DNA from 2 places in the Nocardiopsis sp. EMB25 genome. Region 1 is predicted to be linked to the other one. Evidence: predicted binding sites of a transcription regulator. Region 1 holds the regulator's gene; the other holds the start of a gene.
What was found. Region 1 encodes HrcA, which represses chaperone genes, less so after heat shock. Its sites were predicted from a motif close to TTGGCACTCTCNNNNNGAGAGTGCCAA; they were not measured.
Positions count from the first base shown of each region.

Region 2: the regulator HrcA is predicted to act here: its motif matches at 3,257-3,283, upstream of KIK06_RS18705 (FmdB family zinc ribbon protein).

Region 1 covers NZ_JAMTDN010000001.1:553,969-560,919, reverse strand. Annotated here, with positions in the region: gene dnaJ (molecular chaperone DnaJ) at 1-1,016, opposite strand, end outside; gene hrcA (heat-inducible transcriptional repressor HrcA) at 1,021-2,034, opposite strand; gene KIK06_RS02275 (DUF3097 domain-containing protein) at 2,227-3,066, shown strand; gene KIK06_RS02270 (hypothetical protein) at 3,172-4,008, opposite strand; gene KIK06_RS02265 (DUF4870 domain-containing protein) at 3,997-4,326, shown strand; gene KIK06_RS02260 (DUF4870 domain-containing protein) at 4,372-5,022, shown strand; gene hemW (radical SAM family heme chaperone HemW) at 5,038-6,270, opposite strand; gene KIK06_RS02250 (LacI family DNA-binding transcriptional regulator) at 6,329-6,951, opposite strand, start outside.
Region 2 covers NZ_JAMTDN010000001.1:4,309,442-4,316,392, forward strand. Annotated here, with positions in the region: gene glp (molybdotransferase-like divisome protein Glp) at 1-1,189, opposite strand, end outside; gene galU (UTP--glucose-1-phosphate uridylyltransferase GalU) at 1,333-2,307, opposite strand; gene KIK06_RS18700 (5-formyltetrahydrofolate cyclo-ligase) at 2,475-3,131, shown strand; gene KIK06_RS18705 (FmdB family zinc ribbon protein) at 3,302-3,658, shown strand; gene cpaB (Flp pilus assembly protein CpaB) at 3,779-4,432, shown strand; gene KIK06_RS18715 (MscL family protein) at 4,767-5,171, shown strand; gene KIK06_RS18720 (D-alanyl-D-alanine carboxypeptidase family protein) at 5,321-6,439, opposite strand; tRNA gene KIK06_RS18725 (tRNA-Arg) at 6,861-6,936, shown strand.

The DNA.
Region 1 (6,951 bases):
TCGAGCTTGGAGGGGGTCTCCACGTCGACGCGGATGCGCAGGTCACCGCGGCCTCCCCCGTCCAGGTGGGTGACGCCCTTGTTCGGCAGGGTGATGACGTGCCCGGAGTTGGTGCCGGGGCGCAGGTCGATGTTCTCCGTGCCGTCGAGGGTGTCGAAGGCGAAGGAGGCGCCCAGCGCGGCGGCGGTCATGGGCACGGTCACGGTGCAGTGCAGGTCGTCGCCCCGCCGTTCGAAGGTGGGGTGCGGGCGCTGGATGATCTCCAGGATGATGTCGCCGCGCGGCCCTCCGTTGGGGCCCACCTCACCCTCGCCCGCGAGTTGGATGCGGGTGCCGTCGTCGACGCCGGCCGGGATCTTCACCGTGCGGGTGACCTTCTCGCGCACCCGGCCCTCGCCCGCGCAGTCGGCGCAGGGGTCGGTGATGACCGTGCCCTGGCCCGAGCACTGAGGGCAGGGGCGCGAGGTCATGACCTGGCCGAGGAAGGAACGCGTGACCTGGGAGACCTCGCCCTGGCCGTGGCACATCTCGCACGTGGTGCGGTGCGAACCCGCGGCCGTCCCCTCGCCCTGGCAGGTCTCGCACAGGATCGCCGTGGGGAAGGTGATGTCCTTGCTGACGCCGAAGGCGGTCTCCTTCAGGTCCAGCTCGACGCGGATCTTGATACTGCGTCCGCGGCGGACCCGTTCGCGCGGTCCGCGCGCGCCGGGCTGCCCGCCGCCGAAGAACGCGTTCATGATGTCGTCGAACGCGAAGCCGCCCGCGCCGCCGAAGCCTCCGGCGCCGCCGCCACCGGCCGGAGCGAAGGGGTCCTGGCCCATGTCGAACATCTGACGCTTGTTCTCGTCGGAGAGGACCTCGTAGGCCTGGGTCACCTCCTTGAAGCGCTCCTGGGTCGCGGGGTCGGGGTTGATGTCCGGGTGCAGCTCGCGCGCGAGCCGCCGGTACGCCTTCTTGATCTCGTCCTTGGACGCGTCACGACGCACCCCGAGAACCTGGTAATAGTCTCTGGCCACTGAGTTACTGTCCTGCCAAAATCTGTCCGACATACCGAGCCACCGCACGTACGGCGCCCATCGTTCCCGGGTAGTCCATCCGGGTGGGACCCACGACTCCGATCTTGGCCAGCGACTGGTTTCCCACGCCATAGTCGGCTGACACGATGGAGGTGGACCGCAGACCCTCGTGGAAGTTCTCCTCGCCGATGCGCACGGTCAGCATCGAAGGGTCCTTCGCCTCACCCAGCAAACGGATGAGGACCATGTTCTCTTCCAGCGCTTCCAACACGTCCCGCAGGCTGGCGGCGAAGTCCACCGCCGCGAGGTTGGCGGTGCCCGCCAGGACGATCTTCTCCTCATGGCGTTCCACGAGGCTCTCCAACAGGATCGACAGCACCGACACCGCCATGTGCCGGTGCTCCGGGTCGACCTGCGCGGGCAGGGCGTCCACCGCGTCGGGGACGTCGCCGAGGAGGCGTCCCGCGATGGCCCGGTTGAGCATGGCGCGCAGGTCGTTGACGGCGCTCTCACTCACCGAGCCCAGTCCGTCGATGACCCTCTGTTCGACCCTGCCCGTGTTGGTGATCACGACCATCATGAGCCGCGGGCCACCGAGGGGCACCAGTTCCACGTGTTGCACCGAGGAACGGGTCAGGGACGGGTACTGCACGATCGCGACCTGGCGCGTGAGCTGGGCCAGCAGACGCACCGTACGCGCGACGATCTCGTCGAGGTCCACCGCGCCCGTGAGGAAGGACTCGATGGCCCGCCGTTCGGCGGCCGAGAGCGGCTTGACCGAGGAGAGGCGGTCCACGAAGAGCCGGTAACCCTTGTCCGTGGGCACACGGCCGGCACTGGTGTGCGGCTGGGTGATGTAGCCGTCCTCCTCGAGGGCGACCATGTCGTTGCGGATGGTCGCGGGTGAAACCCCGAGGGGGTGCCGGTCCGCGAGGGCCTTGGAGCCAACGGGTTCGTTGGTGTTGACGAAGTCCTCGACGACGGCACGCAGGACCGCGAGCTTGCGCTCATCCAGCAACTCGCCACCTCCTGGCACTCCGTGGTCCTCAGTGCTAATTCTAAGCCCGGTCGCAAACGCGGTCTGCTACCCACCGGTAGTAACACCCCCGGCGGACCCCGATCTTCCCCGCCGGCCACGGCCCGGGGGCCGACCGCGCCGGGGAAGGCGGCACCGACCGCGTCGCGGGCCACACCAGTAGACTGCACGACCGTGGCACCTAAGGGAACCGGCCGCTACGGCCGTGACGTTCTGGCCGGGGACTGGCGTCGACCCAGGAGGCGGGAGATCCCCGAGACGCCCCTGAGCCGGGACCTGGTCGTGGAGGACGCGGAGGAGACGTTCTGCGGAGCCGTGGTGGCCTGGGACAAGGCGACCGTGACCCTGGAGGACCGGCACGGCCGCCGCCGGGTGTTCGATCTGGGACCGGCGGCGTTCCTGGTCGACGGGCAACCGGTCACGCTGGTGCGTCCCACGGCCGCGCCGAGGGGACCGCTGCGCAGCGCGTCGGGCTCGATCGCGGTGACGGACGCCAGGGCGCGCACCGCCCGGGAGAGCCGGATCTACGTCGAGGGCGCGCACGACGCCGAGCTCGTGGAGAAGGTCTGGGGGCACGACCTCCGCGTGGAGGGTGTGGCCGTAGAGTTCCTGGAGGGGGTCGACGACCTGCCCTCGATCGTCGCGGACTTCTCCCCCGGTCCCGGCCGTCGGTTGGGGGTCTTGGTGGACCACCTCGTCCCCGGCTCCAAGGAGAGCAGGATCACCGAACGGGTGCGCGGTGACCACGTCCTGGTGGCCGGTCACCCCTACGTCGACGTCTGGCAGGCGGTGCGCCCCCGAGCCCTGGGGATCGAGCGCTGGCCGGAGGTTCCGCGGGGGACGCCCTGGAAAGAGGGGGTCGTCCGCGCTCTGGGGTGGCGGATGGAGACCGGTGAGGCCTGGCGCCGGATCCTGGGCTCGGTACGCTCCTACGCCGACCTGGAGCCGTCGCTGCTCGGTCGGGTCGAGGAGCTCATCGACTTCGTCACGGGACCGCATCCGGGTGAACACTAGGATTTCAGTGCAGGCGACGGCGAGGACACCGCGTCCGGTCGTGCCGGTCGCCCGTCTCGGGCCCTCCCCGGTCGTCGGTACAGCCCCACAGACAACAACCGCCCCTCAGCAGCGGAGCCAAGGAAGAGCATGAGCGAGACCCCGACGAACCCCCCGTCCCCGGAGGACCCGCAGGGCCAGCAGCCCGCACGACCCCAGGCGCCCGCCCAGCCCGGTCAGGCGCAGCCGTCGGGCGAGCAGTCCCCCTACGCGCCCCAGCCCGACCCCGCGCAGCAGGGGTACGCGCAGCCCCAGGCGTACCCGCAGCAGGCGTACGCGCCCCAGCCGGACGCGCAGTCCTCCGGAGCCCGGTCTCCGTACGCCCCGCAGCCGGAGGGCGGCCAGCCCTCGGGTGCCCAGGCGGCGTACGGACACCCGTCCGGTGGGCAGTCCCCCCACCCACCCCAGGTCGACCAGCAGGGGCCCCACCAGCAGCCCGCGCAGCAGCAGTTCCAGGGTCAGCCGGGACAGGAGCAGCAGCCGTCGGGCGGTCAGCCGGGCTTCGCACCACCGCCCGCCGCCCCGGGACAGCCGCAGCAGGGGTACGCCCAGCAGCCGCCCGTACCCCAGGGATACGCCCAGCCCGCGGCCGGGCAGTCGCCGTACGCGCCCCAGCCTGGCATGGCCCAGCCGGGCCAGCCCGTCCACGGCCAGCACTCCGGCGGCCACCCCTCCTACGCGCCCCAGCCCGACCCCGCGCAGCAGGGGTACGCGCAGCCCCAGGCGTACGCGCCCCAGCCCGACCCCGCGCAGCAGGCGTTCGCTCCGCATCCGGGACAGCCCGGCCAGCCCCAGCAGCCCCCCTTCCCGGGTGGTCCGGCCGCCTACGGGCAGCCCGGCGGCCAGGGGCCGGTGCCGATGGGCGGCGGAGACGACGGCACCCTGGTGTCGATGATGGCGCACCTGTCCGGGTTCGTGATCGCCTTCCTGGGCTGGATCCCCCCGCTGGCGATCTACCTGGCCAAGCGCAACCAGTCCCCGGTCGTGCGCCACCACGCGTCCGAGGCGGCGAATTTCCAGCTCACCCTGCTCATCCCCTACGTTTTCACCTGCGTGGTCTTCATCGGACTGGGTATCTTCTTCCCAGGGCTGGCCTGGATCGGCTCCGTACTGATCGCGCTGATCTGGATCCTCGCGATCGTCTTCGGGGTCATGGGAGCGTCCAGGGCCAACAAGGGGACCACGTACCGCTACCCGATGAGCATCCGTCTCCTGAAGTAGTCCCCCCGAGAGTGTCTGAGTGAGTCAGCACGAAGGGACACCGCCATGTCGCACCCGAACACACCACCTCCAGAGGAGCCCGACGACCGGGAGCGGCGGCGCCAAGGTCAGGAGGGCGGCGGCGGGCAGCCGCCTCCCGCCGGTCCGCGGGGCGACGAGCGGCCCGGGTACGGGCCTTCGCCGGGTACCCATCCGCCCGGCGGGGAAACCGGCTACGGTCCGCCTCCCGGTGGCCACGCTCCCGGAGGGCACCAGCAGGGCGGTCACCCTCCCGGCGGATACCCGCAGGGGGGCTACCAGCCCGGTGGATACCCGCAGGGTGGCTTCGAGCCCTCCTCGGCCACGACCGGCCAGCCCAACCAGGCCGAACGGCAGATGGGCCTGATCGCTCACCTGGGCGGCGGGTTGGCCGGTTTCTTCTTCTCGGGGTTCGGCTGGATCGTCCCGCTGATCGTGTTCCTCGTCAAGAAGGACGAGTCACCGTTCGTCCGCGACCAGTCGGTCCAGGCGCTCAACTTCCAGATCCTCGTCACGATCGGCATCGTGGTGTCCTGGCTGTTGACGATCGTGCTCATCGGCATACTGACGTGGGTTGTCGTCGCCGTGGTCTGCCTGGTCCTGGGGATCCTCGGCGGCGTGGCCGCCAACCGGGGCGAATGGTACCGCTACCCGTTCAACGTCAACTGGGTGAAGTAGTCCGTACCGCGCGGGTCAGGTCAGGTCCCGGACCACGGCGTCGGCGAGCAGGCGGCCCCGGCGGGTCAGGACGGCGCGCCCACCGTCGTGCGCGACGGCGTCGAGCAGACCCTCCGCCACGGCGCTCCTGGCCGCCGCACGCCCGTGCGGCTCCAACAGGTCCAGCGGGCACCCGTCCGCCACCCGCAGTTCCAGCAGGACGCGCTCGAAGCGGCGCTCCTCGGCCGTGAGCACCTCGCGCGCCTGGCCGGGACTCGATCCCGCCGCCAGGCGCGCGGCGTAGGCGGCGGGGTGTTTGACGTTCCACCAGCGGGTGCCGCCGACATGGCTGTGCGCGCCCGGGCCGACGCCCCACCAGTGGCCGCCGGTCCAGTACAGCAGGTTGTGCCTGCTGCGCCCCTCGGGGCTGCGCGCCCAGTTGGACACCTCGTAGGGGGTGAACCCGGCCTTGGCGAGGGCCTCGTCGGCCATGAGGTAACGGTCGGCCATGGTGTCGTCGTCGGGTTCGGCGAGTTCTCCCCGGCGAACGCGGGCGGCCAGGCGGGTGCCCTCCTCCACGATCAGCGAGTAGGCCGACACGTGGTCGGGCGCGGCCGAGATCGCGGCCTCCAGGGAAGCGGCCCAGTCGTCGTCGCCCTCGCCGGGGGTGCCGTAGATCAGGTCGAGGTTGACGTGCTCGAAGCCGGCCGCCCGGGCCCACTCGACGCACTGCTCCGGCCGCCCGGGGGTGTGCCCGCGCTCCAGAATCCTCAGCACGTGCGGTCGGGCGCTCTGCATTCCGAAGGAGACACGGGTGAACCCGGCCTCGCGCAGTCGCGCCAGGTAACCGGGGTCGACGGTCTCCGGGTTGGCCTCCGTCGTCAGTTCGGCGTCGGCGGCCAGGCCGAAGCGGTCGCGGATCGCGGCGATGATCCGTCCCAGGTCCTCCGCGGGGAGCAGGGTCGGCGTCCCTCCGCCGACGAACACCGTGCTCACCTCGGGCCGGTCGTCGCTCAGGACGCGGTCGGCCAGCTCGACCTCGGCGACCGCCTGGTCGGCATAGGTTTCGCGGGAGGAGGTGGCGGTGCCGTCCCGCGAGACCAGTTCGTCGGCGGTGTAGGTGTTGAAGTCGCAGTAGCCGCAGCGCGTGACGCAGAACGGCACGTGAACGTAGAACCCGAGCGGTCGGTCGCCGAGCTCGGCGAGTGAGGGAGCGGGCAGGTCCCCGGTCCGCGGGACGGGATCGCCGTCGAGGGCAACGGAAGGCATACCTCCAGTGTCGCCGACCCGGAGGCGTGTTTCCTACGGCCTCGCGGGCTCGCGCGGCTCACACGCGCGGGGACGCCTCCCGGGCGGTTCGGGAGCCGTCCACGGCACGCGCCTCCGCGGGAGAGGCCACCCTGGCCTGGACGGGGGCGCTGGCGCGGGGCGAGGCGACGGCCGTGGAACCGCGCACGATCAGCTCCGGGTCGAAGAGGTACTCGGTGTGGGAGACGGGGTGTCCGGCGATCTCGTCGCACAGCGCGCGGACCGCGGCCAGCGCCATCGCGTTGACCGGCTGGCGGACCGTGGTCAGCGGCGGGTCGGTGAACGCGATGAGCTGGGAGTCGTCATAGCCGACCACGGAGAAGTCCTCGGGGACGCGCAGCCCGCGCTGGCGGGCGGCGCGGATGGCGCCCAGGGCCATCATGTCGGAGCCGCAGACCATCGCGGTGACGCCGCGCTCGATGAGCCGGGTGGCCGAGGCGTGGCCGCCCTCGACGCCGAACAGGGACAGTTCCACCAGGTCGTCGCCGTCCAGGCCGTGCTGGGCCAGCGCCTGGCGGTAGCCGTCGAGCTTGCGACGGACGGGGACGTAGCGCTCGGGGCCGCTGGTGAAACCGATCCGCGTGTGTCCCAGGGCGACCAGGTGGTTGACGGCCTGGCGGCCCGCCTCCCGGTCGTCGCAGG
Region 2 (6,951 bases), 3.8 Mb from region 1:
CGGGCAGCTCGGTGACGTCCTCGGGCACCACCACGAGCGAATCAGCGTCGGCCAGAGCCGACAGCTGATGGGAGCCCTGCCGCACGGCGGGCGCCACCGTCGGCCGCGCGTCCGGCCCGTGCGAGGACTCGGCCAGTACGCCGCGCAGGAAGGAACGGCGTCCGGGCGGGGAGGTCACGGGAGAGGTCAGGATCGCGCGCGTGGTCGGCAGCGGGTCCGGGTCCAGCCCGCGCAGCTTGCGCAGGACGGGCCGGACGAAGACCTGGAAGGAGACGAAGGCGCTCACGGGGTTGCCTGGCAGGGCCAGGATCGGTGTCCTGTCCGGGCCGACCGTCCCGAACCCCTGGGGCTTACCCGGCTGCATCGCGACCTGGGTGAACTCGACGGTGCCCTGGCGGGTGAGCGCCTCCTTGACCACGTCGTAGGCGCCCATGCTCACGCCGCCGCTGGTGACGAGGACGTCAGCGCGGGTCAGCAGGCCCTCCAGGGTGTCGAGCACCGTCGCCACGTCGTCGCCGACGAAGCCGTGCCGGTGCACGTCGCATCCGGCGTCGTGGGCGGCCGCCGCGAGCATGTAGCTGTTCGACTCCCAGATCTGGCCGGGGCCCAACGGGCGGCCGGGCTCGACCAGCTCCTCCCCGGTGGACAGCACGACCACGCGGGGCCGGGGGAACACCGGGACGGTACGGCGGCCGACCGCCGCCAGGACGCCCGTCTCCCCGGCGCCGATCCGGACACCCGCGCGGACCACCTCGGCGCCCTCCCGGACGTCGTCCCCCGCGCGCCGGATGGCATTGCCCGCCCGGACCGGACGGTCGACGCGCACGGTGGTCGTGCCGCCGTCGGTCCACTCGACCGGTACGACCGCGTCCGCGCCCGACGGCAGGGGCGCCCCGGTCATGATGCGGGCGCACATGCCTGGGCGGATCGCGACCGGACCGCCGTCACCCGCGGCGATGTCGGCGATCACCGGAAGGCTCACCGGGGCGTCCGCGGTGGCGGAGGCCAGGTCGGCGGCGTGCACCGCGTATCCGTCCATCGACGAGTTGTCGAACCCCGGCAGCGACACCGGTGACGTGACGGCCTCGGCCAGAACGGTCCCGTGCGCCCGGAGCAGGTCGAGCTCGGTCGGTTCGGGTGGCGCGATCAGTCCGAGGACGTCGTTGACGTGCTGTTCGACGGTCTTCAAGGGGGCCCCTCCGGCTCGTGGTCCATGTGGGCGACCCAGCCGTCTCGGAAGGAAGCCCACGTCCCATTGTCACCACGATGGATCCGGGTGCCAGCCAGCAAGGCGCCGGAGTCGCCGGGCAGGGTGGCGAAGGGCGCCCCGCCCTACCGCGAAGCGGTCCCAGGGGCGGTGGCGGGTGACGGGCGGGCGGGCTCCTGCCTCTCGACGAACTCCCGTAGCCAGGGCAGCAGCTCGGCGGCCAGGTCCGGGCGGCGGCAGGCGAAGTCGACCACCGTGCGGATGTAGTCGGCCTTGTTGCCGGTGTCGTAGCGGCGGCCACGGAACAGGACGCCGCGCACGGTCCCGCCGTCCTCGGGCTTGCGACGGGCGAGTTCACGCAGGGCGTCGGTCAACTGGATCTCACCGCCGCGTCCCGGCGGGGTCTCGTGCAGGATCGGGAAGACCGCCGGGTCGCAGACGTAGCGGCCGATGATCGCCCATCGGCTCGGCGCCTGCTCCGGGGCTGGTTTCTCGACGAGGTCGGTGACGGTGACGACGTCCTCCTCGTCGGTGGGCTCGATGCCCGCGCAGCCGTAGAGGGAGACCTGCTCGGGCTCGACCTCCATGAGCGCGACGACGCTGCCACCGTGCCGCTCACGCACCTCGATCATGCGACTGAGCAGACCCGAGTTGTCGATCAGATCGTCGCCGAGCAGCACGGCGAACGGGTTGTCGCCGACGTGCGCCTCCGCGCACAGCACCGCGTGGCCCAGGCCGCGGGGCTCCCCCTGGCGGACGTAGTGCACCTGGGCCAGGTCGCTGGACTCGCGCACCGACCGGAGTCGTTCCTCGTCGCCCTTGGCCGCCAGCGCCTTCTCCAGCTCGTGGGCCCGGTCGAAGTGGTCCTCGATCGAGCGCTTGTTGCGCCCGGTGATCATCAGGACGTCGCGGAGCTGGGCGGCGACCGCCTCCTCCAGGACGTACTGGATCGCGGGCTTGTCCACGATCGGCAGCATCTCCTTGGGAGTGGCCTTGGTCGCGGGCAGGAAACGGGTGCCCAGGCCCGCCGCGGGCACGACCGCCTTCGTGACGGAGGCGGCGGCGGATCGGGGCCGTGTCTGGTCGGTGTCGGCACTCATGATCGGCACTCTAGGACAGACCCACGGCCACCTGTGGCCTCCTCGCGCATTCGCCGTGCGAGAAGTCCCGACGGTTTCGGACCAATGACCAGAAACCGCCACCCGGTGTTCATCGTGGGCGGCAGCACGCCGCGGGCCCGGGGAACGGGCGGTGCCAGACTGGGGGCATGAACGGCGAGGACGAACAGAGGGACCGGCCGGACAAGCGGACGCTGCGGCGGCGGATCCTGGCCGGTCGGCGGGAGCGCGGGGGGGAGGAGCGCGACCGGGTGGGTTCGGCGGTCCGCGACACCCTCATGGAGCTCCCGTGGCTGACCATGGGCGGGACCGTCGCCTGCTACTACTCGGTCGGCGGCGAACCCGACACCCGCAAGCTCGTGACTGCGCTGTGGAAACGCGGCGCCTACGTGCTGCTGCCGGTCTTCCTGCCCGGGGGCGAGTTGGACTGGGCGGCCTTCGACGGGCCCGGGAGCCTGGCCCCGGCCGGGCACGGGTTGGTCGAACCCACCGGCCGCCGCTACGGCCCCGGGGCCCTGGCCGGGGCGGACGCGGTGATCTGCCCGGCGCTGGCCGTGGATCGCGAGGGGATGCGGCTGGGGCGCGGAGCGGGCTGCTACGACCGGGCGCTCGCGCACAAGGGGCCGCACACGCCCTCGATCGCGGTGGTGCACGACGAGGAATTCGTGGCGTCGGTCCCCCGCGAACCGCACGACCGGCCGGTGGACGCCGTGGTCACGCCGGGTGGAGGACTGCGCGCCTTCGACCCCGGCGCCCCGGTCTGGCCTGACGCCCGGGGGCGGGCGAAGCGGACGACCAGGGATTAACCCACCCCGCCGGAGCGTTGTGGCTGACGGTCGCGCCCGGTGACGCCGCCGTCCCGGCTCCACACTCCCCGACACGTGTTCGGCACGAGGTGCTGTCGCGGCCCAGGTCGGCGACCGACTACTATTTAGCAGTCAACGGGCGAGAGTGCCAGTTTAGGAGGACACGAACAGTGCCTACGTACCAGTACGCATGCACCGAGTGCGGCGCCCAGATGGAGGTCGTGCAGAGCTTCAGTGACGACTCCCTGACCGTGTGCCCCGAGTGCGAGGGGCGCCTGCGCAAGGTGTACTCCGCCGTGGGCATCGTGTTCAAGGGCTCGGGTTTCTACCGCACCGACAGCGGCACGTCCTCCAACAGCTCCGCCATCACCAGCTCGACGTCCGGCGAGGGCAAGGACAGCGGTTCGGACACCTCCTCGTCCGCGTCCTCCGAGGCCAAGAGCTCGACGAGCTCCTCCGGCGACTCCGGTTCGTCCGGCAAGAGCAGCTCGGACAGCGCGTCCAGCGCCCCCGCCGCGGCCAGCTGAGCCGCCGCGGCCGTTGACGGTCGACGCGCCGCCGACCTCCGGCGGCGCACCGTCCGTCCCGGTGGAAATCCGGCCTGTGGACAACCGCCACGGTGCGCCTCTGCGTCCTAACGTGGAGTCATGGCCACCGCTCCCTCCCGGACCCACCGCCACCGCCACACCCTCATCCGCCTGATCGACCGGCACCGACGCGTCATCGCGACACTGTTCGCCGCCGTCGCCCTGCTCAGCGCGGCCCTCGTGCTCCGGCCACCGCCGGGAGCCACCACCGAGGTGCTCGTCGCCTCCCGCGACCTCGACCCCTCCCGGCCCCTCGGCGAGCACGACCTCACCCGTCGCGCCCTGCCCGCTCCCCTGGTCCCGAGCGGGGCCCTCACCTCCGGAACCACCACCGCCGGGCTCCTCCTCAACGCCCCCGTACGCCAGGGCGAGGTCATCACCGACGCCCGGCTCTCCGATCCCCCGGCGCGCGCCTACGGGCCCGACCTGGTCGCGGTCCCGGTCCGGGTCGCCGACGCCGGGGCGGTGGACCTCCTGTCCCCGGGCAGCCGGGTGGACGTCCTCGCCGCCACCGGGTACGGCGATCCGCACCGCCCGCGCGCGAGACCGGCGAGGGAGGTGGCCGGGGATCGGCCCGTACTCGCGGTACCGGACGAGGACCGCCGGGGCGGGGAGAGCGGAGCGCTGCTGGTCATCGCCGCCACTCCGGGCGAAGCCAGAGCACTGGCCGGGCACGCGGCCACTTCACGACTGTCGATCACCATTCGCGGTTGACCGATCACCAATAGTGGTGAATGCTGACCAAGCGCCATATCGGGCGCTAGGGCGTGTGTGGTGGACGCTGCCCGTCGCCAAGGAAGTCACCGCGCCTCAGGCATCGGTTGAGGGTGGTGGAGGGCGGCGGGTGGGCGCGTCCGGTACGGCTCTCGCACGACCGAGAAGGGGGTTCCCCGCTGTGCGCGGTTTCGCGGGCACAGCGGGCCCGCCCGGGGGTGGCCGCCGACTGACGAGAACGCCGCGGGAGTTGTGCCGGGGCGTCGCTCAGCAGGGCGTGTATCCGCCACACACGTCCTGTACCTGACCATCACGAGTGACGTAGGGCAGTTCCATGGAAGGCTTCAAGAAGTTCCTGCTTCAGGGGAACCTGGTGCAGCTGGCGGTCGCGGTTGTGATCGGCGCGGTCTTCGCCAACCTCATCACCGCGTTCACCGAAGGGTTCATCACCCCGCTGATCGGGATCTTCGGCGGGATCCCCACGTTCGGCGACCTCTACTTCGAGATCAACGGCAGCCGGTTCATGTACGGCGCGTTCGTCGACGCCCTGATCTCGTTCCTCATCACGGCCGCCATCCTGTACTTCTTCGTGGTGATGCCGGTCGGCAAGCTCCTGGAGCGGTTCGAGAAGGCGGAGGAGGCCACCACCCGGGCATGCCCCCGCTGCCTCGGCGACGTCCCCAAGAAGGCCAGCCGCTGCGGCCAGTGCACCAGTGAGCTCACCCCGGAGACCGTCTGACCGCATCACCGTAGGGGGCGGCTCGCCGCCCCCTACCGGCTCGCCCGGTCGAGCGAGTGGGTCCGAGGCGGACGGAACCCTGCACGGCCAGGCCGTGCGGGCCGCGTCGGGGGACGGGACCGAACCGGTCGGGACCGGCGGCGGGCCGGTCAGCCCCCGTACTCCCAGTGCCAGGGTTCGAAGGGGCTCGACTTGGCCCACGCGGGGTGCGTCCAACCGAAGTCGGGGCCGTTGGCGTTCATCCAGTTCCACCGTTCGGAACGGTAGTTCTGGATGCCGCAACCGAGGTCGAGCGCCTGCCCCAACCCGTGGTTACTGGTACCCGGGACGGCGGCGTAGCCCGGCGGCACCTCGCGGTACACGCGGTACTGGTTCGGCAGGTCGCGGTAGGCGCTGGTCAGACACATGTTCTCGCCGTACGTCTCCACGTACCGCATGTTGAGCTCGAAGAAGTCCGCCGCGGCGTCGGCGCGCAGGAACTTGTCGTCGTAGAGCGCGCACAGGGCGGCCTGGGGCAGCTGCCCGTTGGGGTAGCCATCGGCCTTGGAGGCCGCGGACGCATCGCACTCGGCCTGGTTCATGTAGGTGCCGGGGTCGAGACCGAGCCTCTCCAGCTCCGCCATGAGCTCGTCGGTGCTCTCCTCGGCCTGGTCGCGCAGCGCGTCGACCTCCGCCGCCAGCTCCACCTGCTCCAACTGCGTGGTGGTCTGGAGTTCCTGCGCCTGGCTCGCCAGCTGGACCTGCTCCTCACGCAGGTCGGTGGCGTCCTGGATGAGCGCCTGGTTGTCCTCGGCGATCTTGGCCGCGTAGGACTGCGTCTGGAGGTCCTCCTCCAGCGACCCCGAGGCCAGGGTCGCGAGGACCCCTCCACCGGGCTGCTGGTACAGGGTGCTGGCCAGCCGGGCGAGCGGTTCGCGCATCTCCCGGAGTTCGATCTCGGTCTGCTGGAGATCGTGGAGGACCTCGACCAACTCCTCCTGGGCGTCCTCCACCGCCTCCTGGCGCTCGACGTACTCGTCGGTGGCCGCCTCCAAGGCCTCCGCCGCCGCCTCGTTCTGCTCACGCAGCTGTTCCAGGTCGTTGTCCTGCGCGGCCACGGGCGCCAGCCCACCGGTAACCCCGGACACCGCCAGGAACGCCATCACCACCAGCAGCGTGAGAGACCTCAGGGGCCAGCTCAGACCACGGTGCGACTCCGCGAGGCCGGTCGGCATCCCGTTCTCCGGTGCGCGGGAGCCCCGCCGCGCCGAATCAGAAGTGAACGGCACGAATGATCCTCCGCCTGCATGTCGTCGAACACCTAACGTGGCCGCATCGCAACGTACTACATGTCCACATGCGGACACGCGAGACCGAAACACCGAGCGGTGCCGATCAGGGCCGGTATCCCGGACTCCCCCTGGTCGTCCACTCTGACGTTCGGCGTCACCCCTGGTCAGAACGGTGCATGATGACGCCTCTTCCGAACCGCCGAAGCGGAAAGGGGGCATGTGAGCTCAAAACGCGACACGCGTCGTGAACAACATCACACCGCCACCAGGACAACCAATCGTAGAGCAGCGTACTGTGCCCTGCGCCAAGAGTCCCCGAGTGAGGGCCCCGAAAGACCGACCGACACCCCACACACTCCCATCCTGGGTTAGGCTTGGCCCAGCGGCGGGGGAAGCGATACCTCCGGGCCGCGCCCATGGCTCCATAGCTCAGGGGATAGAGCACCGCTCTCCTAAAGCGGGTGTCGCAGGTTCGAATCCTGCTGGGGCCGCCATTTCGACCTGCGGAT